Regions from separate parts of the Cupriavidus sp. HE11 genome, predicted to be linked through region 2. Evidence: riboswitches for the same ligand, from Rfam matches in the RefSeq annotation. Region 2 holds a riboswitch; the other holds the start of a gene.
What was found. A riboswitch is a leader RNA that binds a small molecule or an ion and turns the genes downstream of it on or off. The one in region 2 is predicted to bind cobalamin.
Positions count from the first base shown of each region.

Region 1: it holds a riboswitch for cobalamin, as region 2 does, so the genes downstream of both, ACOABP_RS05390 (TonB-dependent receptor plug domain-containing protein) here and ACOABP_RS10855 (TonB-dependent receptor) in region 2, are expected to answer to the same signal.

Region 1 is NZ_CP184464.1:1,157,587-1,160,996, reverse strand. It holds RNA gene ssrS (6S RNA) at 1-121, opposite strand, end outside; gene ACOABP_RS05400 (cell division protein ZapA) at 449-772, opposite strand; gene ACOABP_RS05395 (hypothetical protein) at 769-1,092, opposite strand; cobalamin riboswitch at 1,298-1,601, shown strand; gene ACOABP_RS05390 (TonB-dependent receptor plug domain-containing protein) at 1,678-3,410, shown strand, end outside.
Region 2 is NZ_CP184464.1:2,331,618-2,335,027, forward strand. It holds gene ACOABP_RS10845 (amino acid ABC transporter permease) at 1-186, shown strand, start outside; gene ACOABP_RS10850 (amino acid ABC transporter ATP-binding protein) at 215-964, shown strand; cobalamin riboswitch at 1,074-1,336, shown strand; gene ACOABP_RS10855 (TonB-dependent receptor) at 1,457-3,410, shown strand, end outside.

The DNA.
Region 1 (3,410 bases), 1.2 Mb from region 2:
GTCCGGACCGAAGCCAGGACTATGAATGCGGTAACGCGCTCGCCCACACGACATGATCCCGCACCATGCAATGCATATCGGTTCAAGGAGTTTATGACCCTCACGAACCAGGCAGGGAAACTGTCAAACGTCTGACTTGAGTTCCTGTGCGTGCAACACGCTTGGGATGTCAGACGTTTGCCGTTTCAAACTAGGATGGGATGGAAACGGCGGCCAGGCCCGATAACCCGACCATCCAACTGCTTCGGTCAGTCTCGCCGCGCAGTGGCTCCACTATACACCGCGACGTCAGTGATACCAAGCCGGATACGTCGAGGCGTTACATTTTCCACAACAACCGGCATATCCATGCACATCGTGAGGCCGTGCGCGGCATCGGCTTCACATGGATGACATATCTGGCCGCGGCCGCGCAATTCAAGTGTTGCCGTCAGGGTTTTTTCGCGGCTCAGCGCGTGCCCACGTGCGCGTACTGGCGCAGCGCCTCGTCGGCGCGCTCGTTCAGTTCGCGGATACGCGCGCGCACCGCGTCGACCGGAATCGAGCCGTCTTCTTCCTGCTTGCGGCGGATCGCCAGCAGGTCCGACGCAATGCTGATGGCAGCCATCACGGCCACGCGTTCCACGCCCTTGGCCGACACGCTGCCCTTGAGCTTGTTCATCTTGTCGTCGACCAGCGCGGCGGCCTCGAGCAACGCGGCCTCGTTCTCCGGCGAGATCGCGAAACGATAGGGCTGGCCTGCGATGTTCAGTTCCACTTGCTTGTTGCTCATGCGTGTTCTCCGGGGGCTTGCTGCGAACCTTCCGATGCGGTGCGGGCCTGGCCGTCGCCCAGCAGGTCGAGCTGGCGCGCATCGCTGGCCGTAGGCAGCTTGTCCAGGATGGACTGGATGCGCAGCTGCGCTTCCTCGATCTTGATATTGAGCAGCTCGCGGTCGGCCGCCATGGCTTCGCGGTCCGCGCGCAACGTGCTCGCCTCGGCCTGCAGGCGGTCGATCTCCGCGCGCAGCCGCTGGTTTTCCGCCGCCAGGGTGTCCGCATGATGCAGCACGCGCCCGATCTTGGCGGCCAGTTGTTCGAGTTCGTTGAGCATAGTGCCTGTCGTGTCCGGTAGGAGTAAGGGTCAGGTTTCGGGATTCTAGCCGATGCACGCGCGGGGGCTACCGTCAACGCGCCCGGTGAGACTTGCGTGCCGCACGGAAGTTGCACCGATCTGCGGCGAACGGCGTGATTTCGCGTGTCAAACACGGTCATCGGCAACTTGACCCATCGCATTGACGCCAACTTTGAAACTCCCTACACTCGCGCACGTTCCAGGTGCTCGCGGCCTCCACGCAGGGGCTGCAGTTCAACGGGAAACAGGGAGCCGGGTACCGCCCGCCAGCCCGGGGCGATGTCGATCGGCCAGGCTGGACGCGAGCGGAGCAGGCCAACCTGTGCTGCCCCCGCAACGGTAAGCGACCGCGAACACGCCTTGTGCGCATTCGCAGGGCGGGCCAAGCGCCACTGACACGGACTCGCCGGAGGTTGCGGGGAGCCGGTCGGGAAGGCGGCCTGCCTGATGTCGTCAGCCCGGATACCGGCCTGAAGAACGCGGGCGTCCGCACCCCATGCGGCACGCCAATTCGCCATCAGGTCCGCGGGGGAACGGGCCCGGCCGTTCTCATCCATCCTGCTCATGCGTTCCACGCTATCCAGGTCGACCGTCGCGGCAAAGCCGCCGGTTCGCCCGTCCGTGCCCGCCATCATGGCGGCCGTTGCCGTATTTTCCGCATCCCATGTTCCGGCCTTCGCCCAGGAGGCGTCCGCCGAGTCTGCACCCGCCGCATCTGCAGCACCCGCCGAGCAGCCGCAGGCCCAGCTGGCGCCGGTGGTGGTCACCGCCTCGCGCACCGCGCAAAGCGTGACCGAGGCGCTGCCGCACACCACGGTGGTCACCCAGGAAGACATCGTCAACTCGCAGGCACCCGACCTGCGCTCGCTGCTGCGCGGCCAGGCCGGTGTCGAATTCGCCGCCAATGGCGGCATGGGTGCCAATACCTCGCTGTTCATGCGCGGCGCCAATTCCAACCAGGTGCTGATCCTGATCGATGGCGTGCGAGTGGCCGGCGTCAGCGGCGGCACGGCCCAGCTCGCGAACATCCTGCCCGACCAGATCGACCATATCGAAGTGGTGCGCGGCAACGTGTCGGCGCTGTACGGGTCGGACGCCATCGGCGGCGTGGTGCAGATCTTCACCAAGAACGGCGTCGGTCAGGCACCGGCGGCCAACGCGCAGGTGGAGTACGGCAGCAACAACACGCGCCAGGGCACCGTGGGCTACGGCGGCCAGATCGGCGACACATCGTTCAACCTGACCGGCTCGATCTTCAAGACCGACGGCTTTTCGTCGATCAACTATAACCAGTGGGCCGCCGCCAACGCCGCGGCCGTGCGGCGCGGCACGGGGCCGAACCCGGGCGACAACCCGTACGAGAACAAGAGCGTGTCGGGCCAGATCCGTCACAAGTTCACATCCGACTGGGATGCCGGCTTCGCGGCGTACTACTCGAAGAGCGACCTGTCGTATGACAGCACCAGCGGCAAGCCGACCGACGATTTCCGCATGAACAGCGAGCTGTACACGCTGTCGGCGTTCGTCAACGGCAAGGTGACGTCGGCCTGGACCACGCACTTCAAGCTGTCGCAGAGCGAGGACCGCAGCGAAGGTACCAAGAACGGCCTGTTCGACAGCCTGTTCAGCACCCGCAACCGCCAGTTCAACTGGCAGAACGAATATGCGCTGACGCCCGACCACAAGCTGCTGTTCGGCACAGACTGGCTGCAGCAGACGCTGGCGTCGAGTTCGTACAACGCGCCGTCGCGCAATGTGTTTTCGGTCTACGGTGGCTATGAAGGCCGTATCGGACGGAACCAGCTGCAGCTGAACGGCCGTAACGACCACTATTCCGATTTCGGCAACCAGGGCAGCTTCTTTGCCGGTTATGGCTTCAACGTGACCGAACAGGTCAAGCTGATTGCCAACGTCAGCAACGCGTTCCGCGCGCCGACGTTCAACGAACTGTACTACCCGGGCTTCGGCCAGCCGAACCTGCAGCCCGAGCGCGCCAAGTCCGCCGAGGCGGGCGTGCAGGTCGACACGGCCAGCGCCGGCCTGCTGCGCGTGACCGCGTTCGAGACGCGCTATGACGACCTGATCGTGTCGACGGCCGTGGGCAGCGGCGTGTTCCTGGCGCAGAATGTCAACAAGGCCAAGGTGCAGGGTATCGAGGCGTCGTGGCGGGCCACCATCTGGGGGACCGACCTCGGCGCCGCCGTGACCTTCCAGAATCCGGTGGACGAGAGCAGCAACACCCAGCTGCTGCGCCGGGCGAGGCGCCATGCATCATTCGACGTGGGCCGCAATTTCGG
Region 2 (3,410 bases):
AAGGACACCTCGCTGATCTACGTGCTGGCGCTCAACGACATCCTGCGCACCGCGCGCAGCATCGTGCAGCGTGATTTCACGACAACCCCGTTCCTGGTCGCCGCCCTGTTTTACCTGGTGATGACGCTGGTTCTGACGTGGCTCTTCCAACGCCTGGAAAAACGCTATGCACGATACGATCAATAAGACCGCCGGCGTGAGCGGGCGACCGTTGATGGTGTCGGCCCAGGACATCCACAAGTCATTTGGCCCGCTCGAAGTGCTGAAGGGCGTGTCGCTGTCGCTGCGCAAGGGCGACGTGACCGCCGTGATCGGTCCGTCGGGGTCGGGCAAGAGCACGCTGCTGCGGTGCCTGAACCATCTGGAAGTCATCGACCGCGGCACGCTGGAAATCGAAGGCGAAGTGCTGGCGGCCACCGACGGCGACGGCGTGCGCTATGCCAAGGGTGCCGACCTGCGTCGTATTTGCGCCAAAATGGGCATGGTCTTCCAGTCGTTCAACCTGTTCCCGCATCTGACCGTGCTGCAGAACCTGACCGAGGCACCGATGACGGTCAAGGGCATGTCGCGCGACCGCATCATCCCGCTGGCCGAAGACCTGTTGCGCAAGGTGGGTCTGTTCGACAAGCGCGACAGCTATCCGTCGCGCCTGTCGGGCGGCCAGAAGCAGCGCGTGGCGATTGCCCGTGCATTGGCGATGGAACCGGACATCATGCTGTTCGACGAGCCCACCTCGGCGCTCGACCCCGAACTGACCGGCGAAGTCCTGCGGACCATGCGCCAACTGGCGGACGAGCATATGACGATGCTGGTGGTCACGCACGAAATGGGTTTCGCGCGCGAAGTGGCTAACCATGTGGTCTTCATGGATGGCGGCAAGGTGGTCGAGGAAGGCGCGCCGGAACAGTTGTTCGGAGCGCCCGTCCACGCGCGGACGCGGGAATTCCTGACGCGCGTGTTCTGACGCCGCGCACGGAGGGCACGCGTGGGGGCACCCCCAGCGCGTGTCCTTTTGTCGCGTTTGTATCAAAGCTGTTGCATGTAGAATGCGCACCGCGGCACACGGCCCTCGTGTGCCGTCCGTGACTGCAGGTGCCGGCGATCCCATCGCCGGTTAAACGGGAAACAGGTGCGTCGCCGCTCGTCCAGATTTCGACGAGAACCGGCAATGCCTGTGCTGCCCCCGCAACGGTAAGCAGGTTGGGAACCGTCAGGCCGATCCCTGGGATCGGCAGCCACTGCGCCAGCTTCAGGCGGCGCGGGAAGGCGATGGCATCCCCGGCGCGCAAAGCGCCGCCCTGCAAGCCCGGATACCGGCCTGTTGTCATCATCGATTTCCATTGCCCGGGCGGGGTCGTCCGGCTTCACGATGAAATACAACTTGTCCGCGCATACCGCTGGCCGCTCGCGCTCGGCCCAACTTCGCACACGCCCGGCGCGTGGGCACCGGCCGCGTCTGCTGGCCGCTTCGCTCGGCACTGTCGCCAGCCTCAATTTCCCTTGCGCATTCGCCCAGGACGCCACTTCCGAACGGAAGGACGGCACCCTGCCGGCCGTGACCGTCAGCGAGACCGCCCAGATCGACCAGCCCGGCCTGGCCCTGTCGAAGCCCGAATACACCGGCAGCCGCCTGGGCCTGACGCCGCTGGAAACCCCCGCCAGCGTCGAAATACTCAGCGGCGAGACCATCCGTGCGCGCGGCGACCAATCCGTGCGCGAGGCCGTGACGCGCGCCACCGGCATCACCGGCAATCCGGCGCCCGGCAACGGCGGCACGTCGCTGACGGCGCGCGGCTTCTCGGGTCAGGGTTCGGTCATGCAGTTGCTCGACGGCACGCGCATGTACGTGGCGTCGGGCACGGTCACCTTCCCGTTCGATACCTGGTCGGTGGACCGTATCGAAGTGCTGCGCGGGCCGGCATCGGTGATGTATGGCGAAGGCGCCATCGGCGGCGTGGTCAACGTCGTGCAGAAGAAGCCGATTCGTGGCCCCATCGAGAACGAACTGCAGATCACCGGCGGCACCGAGAAGACCGCCCGCGTGGCGTTCGACAGCGGCGGCCGCGTCAACGACAACCTGTCGTACCGCTTCGCCACGGCCTACAACCGCTCGGCCGGCTGGGTCGACCGGGGCGATTCGAACAACCTGATGGTGTCGGCGTCGGTACGGCTGGACATCAACCCGGAATTCAACCTGACGCTGTCCTATGACGACGGCACCCAGCATCCACAGCAGTACTTCGGCGTGCCGCTGGTCAATGGCAGCCTGGACACCTCGCTGCGCAAGAAAAACTACAACGTCGGCGATGCCCAGATCAGCTATCGCGACCGCTGGACGCGCCTGAATGCCGAATGGACGCCCAACGACCGCGTCACGGTGCGCAACCAGTTCTATTACCTGACCAGCCATCGGCACTGGCGCGACAGCGAGACCTACACGTTCCTGCCGGCGACCTCTCAGGTGCGCCGCACCGATTACCTGGAAATCCTGCATGACCAGGAACAGGTGGGTAACCGCGCCGACATGACGGTCAAGAGCCGCCTGTTCGGAATGGACAACGCCACGACGGTCGGGTTCGACATCAACAAGATCAACTTCACGCATTCGAACAACTCGCCGTACGGCGGAGCGTCGACGGTCAACGCGTACGACTTCAATCCGGGGATGTTCTTCAGCCCGCCGGGCGTGGTCACGTCGCCGCGCCTGCGCACCAACACCACGCAGTACGCACTGTTCGGCGAGCACCGCATTGCCTTCACGCCGAAGTGGTCGGTCATTGGCGGCGTGCGTTTCGATCACGCCACGCTGTACCGTACCGATCTGGTCGCCAACACGGGCTGGGAGAAGACCTTCGCCAACACCACGTGGCGCGTGGGCACGGTGTATCAGTTCACGCCGAGCCTGTCGGTCTATGCGCAGTACGCCACGGCCACCGATCCGCTGGGTGCGCTGATCACCACATCCGACGCGCAGCGCAACTTCGACCTGGCCACCGGCAAGCAGCTCGAAGTGGGCGTGAAGCAGGCGTTCTGGGGCAATCGCGGCGAATGGACGTTTGCGGCCTACGAGATCCGCAAGAAAAACCTGCTGTCGCGCGACCCGGTCAATCCGACGATCACCCAGCAGGTGGGCGAGCAGTCGTCGCGCGGGCTGGAGGCATCGGCCAGCGTGGAAGTGGTGCGCGGCCTGCGCCTGGACGTGAACGGCACCGTGCTGCGGGCGCGCTATGACGACTTCAACGAGTCGGTGGGCGGCGTGGCGGTGTCGCGCGCGGGCAATGTGCCGACCAGCGTGCCGCAGCAGGCCGCCAACGCTTGGCTGAGCTGGAACTTCATGCCGCAGTGGACCTTTGCCACGGGCCTGCGCTACGTGGGCGGCCGCTATGCCGACACGGCCAACAAGGTGCGCG